2 regions of the Streptomyces sp. NPDC001108 genome follow, and region 2 is predicted to be linked to the other one. Evidence: riboswitches for the same ligand, from Rfam matches in the RefSeq annotation. Region 2 holds a riboswitch; the other holds the start of a gene.
What was found. A riboswitch is a leader RNA that binds a small molecule or an ion and turns the genes downstream of it on or off. The one in region 2 is predicted to bind cyclic di-AMP.
Positions count from the first base shown of each region.

Region 1: it holds a riboswitch for cyclic di-AMP, as region 2 does, so the genes downstream of both, ACWC97_RS30175 (transglycosylase family protein) here and ACWC97_RS11020 (M23 family metallopeptidase) in region 2, are expected to answer to the same signal.

Region 1 covers NZ_JBSFKL010000019.1:88,380-95,892, forward strand. The annotation lists gene eno (phosphopyruvate hydratase) at 1-770, opposite strand, end outside; gene ACWC97_RS30175 (transglycosylase family protein) at 1,103-1,867, opposite strand; cyclic di-AMP (ydaO/yuaA leader) riboswitch at 1,871-2,044, opposite strand; gene ACWC97_RS30180 (transglycosylase family protein) at 2,357-3,325, opposite strand; gene ACWC97_RS30185 (cytochrome P450 family protein) at 3,428-4,789, opposite strand; gene ACWC97_RS30190 (nucleoside triphosphate pyrophosphohydrolase) at 4,786-5,793, opposite strand; gene ACWC97_RS30195 (SurA N-terminal domain-containing protein) at 5,837-6,481, opposite strand; gene ACWC97_RS30200 (hypothetical protein) at 6,685-7,122, opposite strand; gene ACWC97_RS30205 (GtrA family protein) at 7,237-7,513, opposite strand, start outside.
Region 2 covers NZ_JBSFKL010000003.1:563,110-570,622, reverse strand. The annotation lists gene ACWC97_RS11030 (M16 family metallopeptidase) at 1-693, shown strand, start outside; gene ACWC97_RS11025 (M16 family metallopeptidase) at 717-2,099, shown strand; cyclic di-AMP (ydaO/yuaA leader) riboswitch at 2,365-2,530, shown strand; gene ACWC97_RS11020 (M23 family metallopeptidase) at 2,544-3,359, shown strand; gene ACWC97_RS11015 (GntR family transcriptional regulator) at 3,606-4,304, shown strand; gene ACWC97_RS11010 (HPr family phosphocarrier protein) at 4,516-4,797, opposite strand; gene ACWC97_RS11005 (bifunctional acetate--CoA ligase family protein/GNAT family N-acetyltransferase) at 4,972-7,513, shown strand, end outside.

The sequences.
Region 1 (7,513 bases), on a different contig from region 2:
TCGAACTCGTACGTGCCGTCCTTGTAGAACTCGGACGCGGCGACGTCGAGCGCGAGCGCGATGTCCTTGCCCGGGACGTAACCGGCCTCCTTGATGGCCTCGACGATGAGGTCGAGGGCGGCGCGGTTGGACTCCAGGTTCGGCGCGAAGCCGCCCTCGTCGCCGAGGCCGGTGGACAGGCCCTTGGTCTTCAGGACCTTCTTCAGCGTGTGGTAGACCTCGGCGCCCCAGCGCAGGGCCTCGGAGAAGGACTCCGCGCCGATCGGGGCGATCATGAACTCCTGGATGTCCACGTTGGAGTCGGCGTGCGAGCCGCCGTTCAGGATGTTCATCATCGGAACGGGCAGCAGGTGCGCGTTCGGGCCGCCCAGGTAGCGGAAGAGCGGCAGGTCGGATGCCTCGGAGGCGGCGTGGGCGACGGCCAGCGAGACGCCGAGGATGGCGTTGGCGCCGAGCGAGCCCTTGTTCTCCGTGGCGTCCAGGTCGAACATCGCCTGGTCGATCAGGCGCTGCTCGGTGGCGTCGTAGCCGACGAGCTCCGGGCCGATCTGCTCGATCACGGCGAGGACGGCCTTCTCGACGCCCTTGCCCTGGTAGCGGTTGGGGTCGCCGTCACGGAGCTCGATGGCCTCGAACTGACCGGTGGAGGCGCCGGACGGAACGGCAGCACGGCCCGTGCTGCCGTCGTCGAGGCCGACCTCGACCTCGACCGTGGGGTTTCCGCGGGAGTCGAGGATTTCCCGGGCTACGACGACGTCGATGGACGGCACGTGGCATCTCCTTCTGGGATATGACGCTGTTGGTGCAGGGTCGCTTTGGCCTTGCGACAAGAGCCTAACCGGCCCGGCCCGCCCGCCCCCACGACCGCCCGACCCCTGGGACGAAAAACGACCCGAGAGACCTCATTGCCGGGCATACCGGCCAAAATTTACCGGTCGGTAACTACAACAGTTGAACGCATCCCCGCTCCCCCGAGCAGAGGGAGCGGCGAAGACGGCGGAGCGGGTGGGGGGACGGCGTCGCCCCGGTCCGGTGCGCACGGGGGGATGCGCGCCGGACCGGGGCGGTCTGGAGGAGAGAGCCCGCGCCGCGGGGTCCCGTGCTACTTCGTCAGGTGCAGCTGCTGACCCGGGTAGATCAGGTCGGCGTCCTCGACGATGTCCTTGTTCAGCTCGAACAGCCGCTGCCAGCCGCCCTTGACGCCGTGCTCGGCGGCGATCGCGCTCAGCGAGTCGCCCTCGACGACCTTGTACTCGCCGTCACCCTTCTTGACCTTCTCGCCGGTCGGGGTGGTGACGGTCTTCTTCGACTCGGCGCTCGGGGCCTGGCCACGGTCCGAACGGGAAGCGGCGGGGGCCTCGGTGCGCTCGGCCGGCTTCGGCTGCGCCTGCTTCTTCGGGGCGGTGCTCTGCTGCTCGGAGGCGCCGGAGCCGGCGGTCGAGTTGGCGGAGGAGTTCGAGGACGAACCGGTGTCGACGCCCGGGTCGACACCGTCGTTGGTCAGGTTGCCGGCGCCGGCGCAGGCCCAGGCACCCGGGCCCTGGAGGGCGAGGAGGCGCTCGGCGGTGGCGATCTGCTGGGCCTTGGTGGCCAGGTCGGCGCGCGGGGCGTACTGGGTACCGCCGGCGGCGGCCCAGCTCGACTGCGAGAACTGCAGGCCGCCGTAGTAGCCGTTGCCGGTGTTGATGGACCAGTTGCCACCGGACTCGCACTGGGCGACGGCGTCCCAGGTGGCGACGGAGGCGGCGGAGGCGTTGGTGGCGCCCATCAGCGGCACGGCGACGGCGGCACCCGCGACACCGGCGAGCGTGACGATGCGGACGGCCTTGGACGGGCGGCGGCGCTTGCCCTTGCTGGAAAGCAGCATGGAACTTCTCCTCACCGACGCCTACGAGGTGAGCTGTCGGGTTCGGGCCGAGTGAGTTGCCCGGTCGCACGTCCTAGCACGCGACTTCACCCCAAGCCTGATCCGATACGTCGTCCCGACGTCCGGACCCGGCGGCTTACCTGGGTCCCCCGCTCCTGCCTACGGCGCTGTACGCGTCTGTTTTCCCTTCGACCGACGGCAGGATTCGGCGTGACGGTCGACGGGGCCCGCGGTGCGAGCGATTCCGACCGTAAACATACGCAAGCCCTACATTCAAAGATGGACACATCAGACAATCAGCCCGTACTTGCATCTGAAGAATTGCCGTTTCCGCAGGTGGGAGCGGGGTGAGCGAGCCTCCGGATCGCGACACGCCGGAAGACGCAAAGAGACCCATGTCTCACTTACGCATAAGTGGACATAGGTCCCTAAACTGCCCCGGTTTCTGAGGCGTTTTTAGGCGGTTTCCGGACCGCCGACCGGCCGCCCCTACTCGGCCTTCACACCGAGATCGAGGCTCTGACCGGGGAGGATGAGGTCCGGGTCGGAGCCGATGACGTCCTTGTTCGCCTCGTAGAGCGCGGGCCAGCCGCCGGGGACCTTCTGTGCATCAGCAATCGCCCAGAGGTTGTCCCCCGACCGGACGGAGTACGTGCCGTCGGCGGCCTGCCCGGCCGTGTCGCGCGCGTCGCCGCCGCGCGAGGCGTGCCGGCCGGACTCGCGGTGGCCGCCGTCCGCGCCACGGCTCTCGTCGGCGGCCGGGGCGCCGCGGTGGCGGCCGTTCGTGCCGCTGGAGGACTCGGGCGAGGCGGAGCCGTCCTGCGCGGGCTTCGACGGCGCGCCGGTGGAACCGGACGGGGTGGCCGAGGGCGAGGTCTCCGCGGACGGCGTCTTCGACGACTTCCCGTTCGACTCGCCCTTGCGCTTGCCGGAATCGCCGGACGGGCTGTCCGCCGAGCCGTCGGAGCCGTCCACCGCGTCCGCGCCCTCCCAGGCGGTGTGGGGCGGCGTGACGATGTCCGACGCGTCGTCCTGCTCGCCCCCGGAGGGAGTGGCGCCGGGGTCGACGCCGGGCAGCGAGGCGTCCGTCGCCAGACCGGAGATGACGGCGCAGCTCGGCCACGCCTTCGGCCCCTGGTCCGCCAGGACCTTCTCGGCCACCGCGATCTGCTGCGCCCGGCTGGCGAGGTCGGCGCGGTCCGCGTAGGTCTCGCCGCCGTACGCCTTCCAGACCTCCGGCGAGATCTGGAGGCCGCCGTAGGAGCCGTTGCCGAAGTCGGCGCTCCACGCACCGCCGCTCTCGCACTCGGCCACCCGGTCCCAGGTCGTGGCGTCGGCCGCGGACGCGCCCGACGCGCCGAGCAGCGGAATGGCGATGGCCGATCCGGTCACGCCCGCTGCGACGACGATGGCCGGTGCCTGCCGGGGGCGACGGTGCCTGCCGTTCGCGGATCCCATGGAATTGCCTTCCGTGTGACTGACGTCTGACTAGGTCGAACGGTGAACCTAGCCGCACTCGAACGCGCGTCACAAGTCGATGCAGCGCGGATCACGCGAAAGTCACAGAGTTGACGTTGCGTCAGCTGCAGGTGCGGTGCGTTCCGGTGTGAACTGGACCGGGAGCGTGCGGAGTCCGCGCATGATGAGCCCGCCACGCCACCGCAAATCGGTAGGTTCCACCGCGAGTCGCAGGTCCGGGAGACGGTTCAGCAGGGTGGCGAGCGCGGTCCGTCCCTCCAGCCGGGCGAGCGGTGCGCCGAGGCAGTAGTGGATGCCGTGCCCGTATCCGAGGTGCTGATTGTCACGTCGGGCGAGATCGAGCGTGTCGGGGTCCGGGAAGCGGTCCGGGTCGCGGTCGGCGGCCGCGAGGACCACGAGCACCGGATCCCCGGCCTCGATGGACTCCCCGCCGAGCGTCAGCGGTTCGGTGGCGAACCGCCAGGTGGCCAGCTCCACCGGGCCGTCGTAGCGGAGCAGCTCCTCGATGCCGGTCTCCAGCAGCTCCTCCTCCCCCGCTTCGAGGGAGCGTTGCAGCCGTTCGCGTTCCCCGGGGTTGCGAAGCAGGGCATACACCCCGTTTCCGATCAGATTGACCGTGGTCTCGAAGCCGGCGAAGAGCAGGATGAAGGCCATGGCGGCGGCTTCGTTCTCGGTGAGGTGCTCGCCGTGGTCGCTGGCCCGGATCAGCCCCGAGATCAGGTCGTCGCCGGGCTCCTCGCGCTTGCGGTGGATGAGTTCGGCGAGGTAGCCGCGCATCTTCTTCACCGACCGGGCGACCCCGCCGCGCGGACCGCCGCCGTGGCGGATCATCATGCCCGCCCAGTCCCGGAAGTCGTCCTGGTCCTCGGGCGGTACGCCGAGCAGGTCGCAGATGGCGTAGATGGGGAGCGGGAAGGCCAGGTCGTGGATGAGGTCGGCCTCGCCGCTCCCGGCGAAGCGGTCGATGAGCCGGTCCGTCAGCTCCTGGACGCGCGGGGCGAACTCGGCGACCCGGCGCGGGGTGAACGCCTTGGAGACGAGGCGGCGCAGCCGGGTGTGGTCGGGCGGGTCGATGTTCAGCAGATGCGTCATCAGCTCCGCCTTGCGCTCGCCGGGGATGCCGGTCTTCCCCTTGGCGTGCGCGGGTTCGGCGTGGTGGGCCGGGTTCTTGGAGAGCCGGGAGTCGGCGAGGGCCTGCCGGGCGTCCTCGTACCGGGTCACCAGCCACGCCTCGACGCCGCTGGGCAGCTCGGTGCGGTGTACGGGGCTGTGCTCGCGCAGCCAGGCGTACGCCGGGTACGGGTCGGTGGCGAACTCCCAGGTGAAGAGTGCGGGCGCCCCGGCGGCCGCCGGGCACGTGGCGGGCGGGTCCGCGGGGAGCGTGGCGGACGGGTCGTCCGTGGAGGGCGTGGCGGGGTGGTCGTCGGCGGGGCTGTGGTTCACCCTTCGACGTTATCCGCTGCCTTTCGGTCCTCGCCGTGGCCCTCCGCCGCCCTGATGGCGTCCCGGTAGGCGCGACCCGCGGCGCGGAGGGCGGCCTCGGGGTCGGCACCGTCCCGTTCGGCCCGGACGGCGAGGGCGAGGAGCTCGTAGCCGATGCCCTCGCCGGCGGGAAGCGGCACGTCGAGACCGGCGGTGCGGACCCGGCTCGCCAGCTTGGCCGCGAGCGCCAGGCCGGGCTGGCCGACCGGGACGCCGTCGGTGACCGAGTCGCGCCGCTTCTCCTCCGCCTTGGTGCGCAGCCAGTGGGCGTGGACGTCCTCGGGGGTCTCGGCGGTCTCGTCGCCGAAGACGTGCGGGTGGCGGTGGATCAGTTTCTCGATGAGCCCGGCGGCCACGTCGTCGATGGAGAACGGCTCCGCGCCGTCCTCGGGGCGGCCCTCCTCGGCGATCCTGGCGTGGAAGACGACCTGGAGGAGGACGTCGCCCAGCTCCTCCCGGAGCTCGTCCCGGTCGCCGTCCTCGATCGCCTCGACCAGCTCGTACGCCTCCTCGATCGCGTACTTGGCGAGGCCCTCGTGGGTCTTCCGCGAGGTCCACGGGCACGCGACCCTGATCCGGTCCATGATCTGGACCAGGTCGAGGAGCCGGGCGCCGGGCAGGTCGTACGAGCCGGGCAGCAGCTCCAGGTCCGGCATCCGTGTCCGTCCCGATCCGGCGAGCCGGGCCAGCCCGTCGGTGAGCGCGGGATCGCCCTCGCCGCCCGCGAGGACGACGACGCTCCGGCCGCCCGCGCAGGCGTCGACCAGCTCCGGCGCGGTGGGCGCGGCGTGCTCGACGGTGACGCCCGCCTCGCGCAGGTACGGAAGCTGCGGGTGGTCGGGGTCGGCGCAGAGGACCCGGTCGGCGCCGTGCAGGGCCTGCCAGGCGGGCCAGGACAGCAGTCCGGGGGCGACGCGGTGGCTGGCGGTGAGCAGGACGATGCGGCCGGGGTCTTCAGCGTTCACCGTTCGAATCTACCTCTGTCGCCGCCGCCCGTTCCGCCGCAGGTCAGGCCCCGGCTCCGGCCGGCTTGGTGACCTGGGTGATCCAGGGGGCCCGGTAGGTGGCGAGCTGGGCCTGCTTGCTGTCCCAGGTGCCGTAGCGCGGGTTGACGTCGACCCGGAGCGCCTTGGACGCCTTGCCGAGCGCCTCGCTCACGGCCTGCTGGCCGGCGGGCTGCTGGAGGTCGACGCCGAGGGCGGCGGCCAGCTTCGTGAGCTGGACCTGCTCGCGCAGCACGGTGTCGATCTGGTCGGGGGCGACCCAGCTCTGCTGGAGCATCATCGTGCGCAGCCCCGTCGCCCCGCCGGTCTGGGCCTCGGCGACCTTGCGCATCTGCTGGATCTCGGTACGTTCGACGGTCACGCCCGCGTCCTCGGCGGCCCGGTCCAGGACCCGGTCGAAGATCATGCTGTGCAGCTTGGCCCGGCCGAGCTGCCCGGACTTGTCGACGAGCTGGGTGGCGTCCTTCGTCTCGTTCTGCGCCGCGCGCACGGCGGCCACCTGGCCCTGGAGCGCGGAGACCTCGATCCGTTCCCCGCCGACGACGGCCGCGGCCCCCGGATGGGTCTCGCCGCCGCAGGCGGCGAGGGCGGGTACGCCGACGAGCAGGGCGGCGGAGACGGTGAGCGCGGTGCGACGGCGGCGGTGCAAAGGAACCTCCCGGGGAGACTTTGTGCATCAGTGCACAAGACCTTGCGGTGATCGATGTTAGGCAGTGGACGTGGCTGGGGCCACTGATTCGACCAACGATTCGGAAGGAGTTGGGGATGTGGGGCGCCGGCGACGCGGATCGGCCGGCCGCCTCGACGGCTGTCGACGGCTCCCGGCGGCCGCCGGTCCGGGCCGCGCGGTCCCTACGCCGCGGCCTGCGGGATCTGCCCGGCCACCACGTCCAGGCCGCCGGCGCCGAACCGCTGGAAGAAGATGCGCAGGGCGCTCTGCGCGGACTCGTCGATCATGACGAACGAGTGCTTCAGCAGGCCGCGCTTGACCTCGGTCCGCTTGAGGTCCGCGAGGAGGTACGTGGCCAGGTGCCGGTCCGGCTTCGCGAAGGTCGGGTTGGCGACGAACAGGAACAGCCGCTCCCCCGTGGTCGCGAGGTAGATGGGCTGCGGGGCCGCCGCAGCCACCATCGTCCCCCCGCTGAGCACCGCCGCGGCGATCCCCATCGCGATGTTCTTCTTGACCGAGACCTCGCTCAGGTTCACCAGCGAGGTCGACACCACCTGCTCACCGGGGGCCAGCATCGGCGTGACGGCGGCCACCAGCGCCCGGCTTCTTCTCTTGTTCATCACAACACCTCTGGGTCGGATCGGCCGGATCGGCCGGTTCGACCGAAATGCAGCACGACGTGTCAATGCATCGCGACACTTTGCCACATCAGATCCCGGTCCCCGCCGTCCGTCTCAGCCGACGTGTTCGCGCTCCACCGCCGGTGGCGCGTCGGGGCGCAGCATGATCGTCCGGGAGACGAGGAAGGTGATCGGGACGGCCGCCGCGGCGGCGATCAGCGGCGCGTACCGGCTGCCGAGGCCGGCGACGTCGACCAGCAGGTAGACGCCGCCCGTGGTGATGGCGAAGTTGGCGGCGTTGGTCAGCGGGAAGAGCAGGAACTTCCGCCAGGTGGGGCGGGTCCGGTAGGTGAACCGGCAGTTCAGGAAGAAGGAGCCGGTCATGCTCAGC
Region 2 (7,513 bases):
AAGTACTTCGGATCCATCCCGTCCCACGACGGCAAGCAGCCGCCGCGCGACGGCACGCTGCCGGAGATCATCGGTGAGCAGCTGCGCGAGGAGGTGCGCGAGGAGGTTCCGGCGCGTGCCCTGATGGCCGCCTACCGGCTGCCGCACGACGGCACCCGCGAGTGCGACGCGGCGGACCTCGCGCTGACCGTCCTCGGCGGAGGCGAGTCCTCCCGGCTCCACAACCGTCTGGTCCGCCGTGACCGTACGGCGGTGGCGGCCGGCTTCGGACTGCTGCGGCTGGCCGGCGCGCCCTCACTGGGCTGGCTGGACGTGAAGACGTCCGGCGGCGTGGAGGTTCCGGAGATCGAGGCCGCGGTCGACGAGGAGCTCGCCCGGTTCGCCGCCGAGGGCCCCACGCCCGAGGAAATGGAGCGCGCGCAGGCCCAGTTGGAGCGCGAGTGGCTGGACCGGCTCGGTACGGTCGCCGGGCGCGCCGACGAACTCTGCCGGTTCGCGGTGCTGTTCGGCGACCCGCAGCTCGCCCTGACCGCGGTGCAGCGGGTGCTCGACGTCACCGCGGAGGAGGTCCAGGCGGTCGCCAAGGCCCGGCTGCGCCCCGACAACAGGGCGGTGCTGGTCTACGAGCCGGTCGAGGCGGCCGAGTCCGCGGACAGCGACGACACCGACGCGCAGGAAGGAGCCGGCAAGTGACCGACGCGGCGACTGGAGTTTCGATGCAGTACCACCCGCAGCCGGCCCCGGGCGTCGCCCGCCCCTGGGCTTTCCCCGCGCCGGAGCGGGGCGCCCTGCCCAACGGTCTCACGGTGCTCCGCTGCCACCGCCCCGGCCAGCAGGTCGTCGCGGTCGAGATCTTCCTCGACGCCCCGCTGGAGGCCGAGCCCGAGGGGCTCGACGGCGTGGCCACGATCATGTCGCGGGCGCTGTCCGAGGGCACCGACAAGCGCACCGCGGAGGAGTTCGCGGCCGAGCTGGAGCGCTGCGGCGCCACGCTCGACGCGCACGCCGACCACCCCGGTGTCCGGGTCTCCCTGGAGGTCCCGGCCTCCCGGCTGGCCAAGGCGCTCGGGCTGGTCGCCGAGGCGCTGCGGGCGCCCGCCTTCGCCGACAGCGAGATCGAGCGGCTGGTGCGCAACCGGCTCGACGAGATCCCGCACGAGCAGGCCAACCCGGCCCGTCGCGCCGCCAAGCAGCTCTCCAAGGAGCTCTTCCCGGCCGAGGCGCGGATGTCGCGCCCGCGCCAGGGCACCGAGGAGACGGTGGAGCGGATCGACGCGGCGGCCGTCCGGGCCTTCTTCGACGCCCACGTCCGGCCGTCCACCGCGACCGCCGTGGTCGTCGGCGACCTGACCGGCATCGACCTGGACGCCCTGCTCGCCGACACCCTCGGCGACTGGTCGGGCGAGGCCGCCGCGCCCCGCCCGGTGCCGCCGATCACCGCCGACGACACCGGCCGGGTGGTGATCGTCGACCGTCCGGGCGCGGTCCAGACCCAGCTGCTGATCGGCCGGATCGGTGCCGACCGCCACGACAGCGTGTGGCCGGCCCAGGTCCTCGGCACCTACTGCCTCGGCGGCACGCTCACCTCCCGCCTCGACCGGGTGCTGCGCGAGGAGAAGGGCTACACGTACGGAGTGCGGGCCTTCGCCCAGGTGCTGCGCTCGACCGCTGCGGACTCCGCCTCGGGCGCCACCGGCGCCGCGATGCTGGCCATCAGCGGTTCGGTGGACACGGAATCCACCGAGCCGGCCCTCAAGGACCTGTGGACGGTCCTGCGGACCCTGGCCGCCGAGGGCCTCACCGACGAGGAGCGCGAGACGGCGGTGCAGAACCTGGTGGGTGTCGCGCCGCTGAAGTTCGAGATGGCGGCCTCCGTCGCGGGCACCCTCGCCGACCAGGTCGAGCAGCATCTGCCGGACGACTACCAGGCGCAGCTGTACGCCCGCCTCGCGGAGACCGGCACGGTCGAGGCGACCGCGGCGGTCGTCAACGCCTTCCCGGTCGACCGGCTGGTCACCGTCCTGGTCGGTGACGCGGCGCGGATCGAGGAGCCCGTCCGGGCCCTGGGCATCGGCGAGGTGTCGGTGGTCACCGGCTGACCCGCCGGCTTCTCGGCCCTTCCCGGCTCTTCCCTGCCACGGGACCGGTACGGGGCAGGGGAGAACCGGCGGACAGCAGGGCATGGGGGCGGATCCCGCAAGCAAGATGTGCGAGATTCGCCCCTTTTGTCCGTTCCGTGGGGAGGTTGCCCGTCTGCCCTGTGGGATGCGCTACAAAATGGCCTGTCCATTTGGTGGATGTAAGTGCCCCCGTTTAGCGTCGGCTCGACTGTTCGTCACTCGTATGCCGCATCAGGGGCGTACCGGACAGTCATCGCCGAGTCCCCGTCCGGCGCGAGCCCGGGGAGCCGGGGACCCATGTAGTCCCTGGGGTGAATCGGACGCCTGAGCCCCGAGAGGCCGAGGTGTCCGTAGGAGACCTTCCTGCTCCGAACCCGTCAGCTAACCCGGTAGGCGAGAAGGAAGGAAAGGACCAGCCACTTCATGGCGTTCACCCGTGCCACGGGGAAGCATCGTGCCCCGAGCCGACTGACGCGCAGGGGCGCGAAGGCCGTCGGCGTCGCGACCCTCGCCACCACCGGTGTCATCGGCGGTCTGGCCGCCCCGGCCGTCGCCGCGGAGTCGGAGTCCGCCGCTGTCGAGGACACCGGCCTCACCCAGGTCCTCACCATCGAGAAGACCCTTGCCGAGCGGATCGGCGCCCAGGCCGACGCGCAGGCGAGCCAGGCCGTCGCCACGGCGAAGGCCAAGGCCGAGGCGCACAAGAAGGCCGAGGCGCGCAAGAAGGCCGAAGCCAAGAAGAAGGCCGAGGCGAGGGCGGCGGCGGAGCGCGCCGCCGGGTCCCGCGCCGGTACGGCCCGCGTCGCCCGGTCCGCCGAGCGCACGGTGCCGGGAGCCTTCCGTCTCCCGGTCGCCGGTTCGTACGTCACCACCGGCTACAAGTCCGGCGGCTCGCTCTGGTCCTCCGGCAGCCACTCGGGCGTCGACTTCCACGCCGCCTCCGGCAGCTCCGTCGTCGCCGTCGGCGCCGGTACGGTCGTCGAGGCCGGCTGGGGCGGCGCGTACGGCAACAACATCGTGCTCCGGATGACGGACGGCACGTACACGCAGTACGGCCACCTTTCCTCGATCGGGGTGTCGGTCGGCCAGAGCGTCGCCGCCGGCCAGCAGATCGCCCTCTCCGGCTCCACCGGCAACTCCACCGGCCCGCACCTCCACTTCGAAGCCCGCACGACGCCTTCGTACGGCTCCGACCTGGACCCGGTCGCGTATCTGCGCGCCCACGGCGCCGCCCTCTGACGGACCATCCACCGAAGGCCCCGGACCGCGCGTCCGGGGCCTTCGGCATGCCTGCCGCACGGTGCGGGTGACCCCTCTCCCGCGCGACCGCTCCCCGACGTCACCGCTCTCCGATGCGACCGGTCCGCGGCCGGAAGATATTCATCGATTCCTGCCCGGCATCGGAAATGCCGCCGCATTGCAATAGAGTCACGGAACAGGTGTCGGGCGGCCGCGTTTCGCGGGCATTGAGGCGGAGGTTCGGGCATGCGCATTCCCGCGCATTCGGTAAGCACAGCGATTCGTGACGACATCGTCTCCGGAGTCTTCGCGCGCGGCAGCCGGCTCACGGAGGAGGTGCTGGCCCGCCGGTACGGGGTGTCCCGCGTCCCGGTCCGCGAAGCGCTGCGCACCCTGGAGTCCGAGGGCTTCGTGGTCTCCCGCAGGCACGCGGGCGCCTGCGTCGCCGAGCCCACCGACCTGGAGGCGGCCGACCTGCTGGAGGTCCGGAACATGCTGGAGCCGCTGGGCGCCGCCCGCGCGGCGCGCCGTCGCACCGAGGCCCACCTCAAGGTGTTGCGCGGCCTCGTCCGCCTCGGCCATGACCGGGCGCTGCGCGGCGAGGGCGAGGACCTGCGCCCACTGGGCGGCTGGTTCCACGAGACACTGGCGCAGGCGTCCGGCAGCCCCGGTCTGATCGCCCTGCTCGGCCAGTTGCGGCACAAGATCGCCTGGATGTACGTGGTCGAGCCGCCGGACCGGCCGGTGGACTTCTGGGCCGAGCGCGGGGCCATCGTGGACGCGGTGGCGCGCGGCGACGCGGACCGGGCCAGGGCGCTGGCGGCCCATCACGCGGAGCGGACCGCCGCCGCGCACCGGCTGCGGCCCCGCCCGCCCGGCCCGCGCCCGGGAAACCCGGTGAGGGGGCCGCAACATCCCGTAAACAGTGCGGGTGTCCGCACTTAACAAACGCACCGTAGAAAGAGAGGTGCTCCGGTCCGGCCGGGATATTTCCCCGGCGCGCGGGGAGGGATTTTCCCGTGTTCGAAGGTGGAATTCATCCGCTGGTGGAAGGGGGGAATCCCCGCTGCCCCTTTCCTTTCCGGCGGAATTAGTCGGGGCATGAAAAAGCCGCGGCTCCGGTTCACGGTGCCGCGGCTCTCTCGGGGAGGGTGCCTCAGACGGTCTCCGGGAGCTCCTCGAGTCCCTCTGCGACCAGCTTCGCCAGACGGTCCAGAGCGGCCTCGGAGTCGTCCGCCTCGGAAGCGAGCACGATCTCCTCGCCGCCCTGCGCGCCGAGTCCGAGCACCGCGAGCATGGACGCGGCGTTCACCGGGGAACCGTCGGCCTTGGCGATCGTCACGGGGACGCCGGAGGCCGTGGCGGCACGGACGAAGATGGAAGCGGGGCGGGCGTGCAGGCCCTCGGCCCAACCGACGTTGACGCGGCGCTCAGCCATGGTTCTGCCCTTCAGGAATCACTAGTTGTCTAGACCATTCTCGCACGTGGTGCGCGGTGCTCCGGCCGAGCCCCGGGACCCCCGACGACGTGCGCGGTGCCCCTTGATCGGCTCTCCCAGACTGCCCCGGCCCCGGTACGTACGCGACCGCTGACGGAGTCGTACGCTTTGCCCATGGAGCCCGCCCCGGAGCAGAGCCCGCCGCACGCCTATCCCGCCCACTGGGAGGCGGACGTGGTGCTCCGCGACGGCGGCACCGCGCGCATCAGGCCCATCACCACGGACGACGCCGAGCGGCTGGTCAGCTTCTACGAGCAGGTCTCCGACGAGTCGAAGTACTACCGGTTCTTCGCCCCGTACCCCCGGCTGTCCGACCGGGACGTGCACCGCTTCACCCACCACGACTACGTCGACCGGGTGGGGCTCGCCGTCACGGTCGGCGGCGAGTTCATCGCGACCGTCCGCTACGACCGGATCGACGAGCGGGGCAGGCCGGCCTCCGCCCCCGCCGACGAGGCCGAGGTCGCCTTCCTGGTCCAGGACGCGCACCAGGGCCGGGGTGTGGCCTCGGCCCTCCTCGAACACATCGCGGCCGTCGCCCGCGAGCGCGGCATCCGTCGCTTCGCCGCCGAGGTGCTGCCCGCCAACACAAAGATGATCAAGGTGTTCCGGGACGCCGGATACACCCAGCGGCGCAGCTTCGAGGACGGTTCCGTCCACCTCACCCTGGACCTCGAACCGACCGAGGAGTCCCTCGCCGTCCAGCGCGGCCGCGAGCACCGGGCCGAGGCCCGCTCCGTGCAGCGCCTGCTGGCCCCCCGCTCCGTCGCCGTCATCGGCGTCGGCCGGGCCCCCGGCGGCGTGGGCCGCACCGTCCTGCGCAACGTCCTGGCCGCCGGCTTCACCGGCCGGACCCACGCCGTCAACAACGCCTTCGCCGCCGGACAGGAGACGATCGACGGCGTCCCCGCCCACCGCTCCCTCGGCGAGATCGGCGAACCGGTCGACCTCGCGGTCGTCGCCGTGCCCGCCGACCGCGTCCCGGAAGCCGTCGCGGACTGCGGCGAGCACGGGGTGCAGGGCCTGGTCGTCCTCTCCGCCGGCTACGCCGAATGGGGCGCCGAGGGCCGCGAACGCCAGCGCGAACTGGTCCGTCAGGCCCGCTCGTACGGCATGCGGATCATCGGACCGAACGCCTTCGGCCTCATCAACGCCGCGGAAGCGGTACGGCTGAACGCCTCGCTCGCACCCGAGCCGCCCACCCGCGGCCGGATCGGCCTGTTCACCCAGTCCGGAGCGATCGGCATCGCCCTGCTCTCCGGCCTCTACCGGCGCGGCGCGGGCCTGTCCACCTTCATCTCCGCCGGCAACCGCGCCGACATCTCCGGCAACGACTTCCTCCAGTACTGGTACGAGGACCCCGACACCGACGTGGCCCTGCTGTACCTGGAGTCGATCGGCAACCCCCGCAAGTTCACCCGCCTCGCGCGCCGCACCGCGGCCGTCAAGCCGGTCGTCGTGGTCAAGGGCGCCCGGCACAGCGGCTCCACCCCGCCCGGCCACGCGGTGCCGACCCGGCGGATCCCGGACGCCACGGTCTCGGCGCTGATGAGGCAGGCGGGCGTGATCCGGGTCGACACGGTCACGGAGATGGTCGACGCGGGGCTCCTCCTCGCCGACCAGCCGCTCCCCGCCGGCCCCCGGGTCATGATCCTCGGCAACTCCGAATCGCTCGGCCTCCTCACGTACGACGCCTGCCTCGCCGAGGGGCTGCGCCCGCGCCTGCCCCTCGACCTCACCACCGCCGCCACCCCGCAGGACTTCCGGAACGCCCTGACCGAGGCGCTGGCCGACGACGGCTGCGACGCCGTGATCGTGACGGCGATCCCCTGGGTCGGCGAGGACGGCCGGGCGGAGGCGGGCGACGGGGAGGTGCTGGCGGAGGCGCTGCGCGCGGCCGCGGCCACGGGCCCGGCCAAACCGGTGGCCGTCGTGCACGTGGAGATCGGCGGACTCGCCAAGGCCCTGGCCGCCGCCAGCGGCACGGTCGCCCGCCCGTCCGCGCCCCGGACCGCCCCGGCGGACCAACAACGGGATCCAGAGACCCCGTCGGCACCGCAGAAGGACGGCGCCCCGGGCCGCATCCCCGCCTACCCCGCCGCCGAACGGGCGGTCCGCGCCCTGGCCGAAGCCGTGCGGTACGCCCAGTGGCGGCGGCAGTCCGCCGTCCCCGGCAAGGTGCCCGAATTCCTCGACGACACCATCGACGAGCCGGGCACCGCCCATCTCATCGACACCCTCCTGGGCCCCGACCCCGACCCCCGGGGCCAGCAGCTCGGCACGGAGGAGGCCCGCGAGCTCCTGGCCGGCTACGGCATCACCGTACGGCCGACGCTTCCGGCGCCCGGCCCGGACGCCGCCGTCGCCGCGGCCGCCCGGCTCGGCTACCCCGTGGCGCTCAAGACCACCGCCCCCCACCTGCGCCACCGCGCCGACCTCGGCGGCGTCCGGCTCGACCTCGCCGACGAGGACGCGCTGCGCCGGGCCTACGGCGAGCTGACCGGGCTGCTCGGCGGCCCCGCCGAACTCCAGCCGGTCGTCCAGTCCATGGCGCCGCGCGGGGTCGACACCGTCGTACGGGCCACGATCGACCCGGCGGCCGGCGCCGTCCTCTCCTTCGGGCTCGCCGGAGCCCCCTCCGAACTGCTCGGCGACA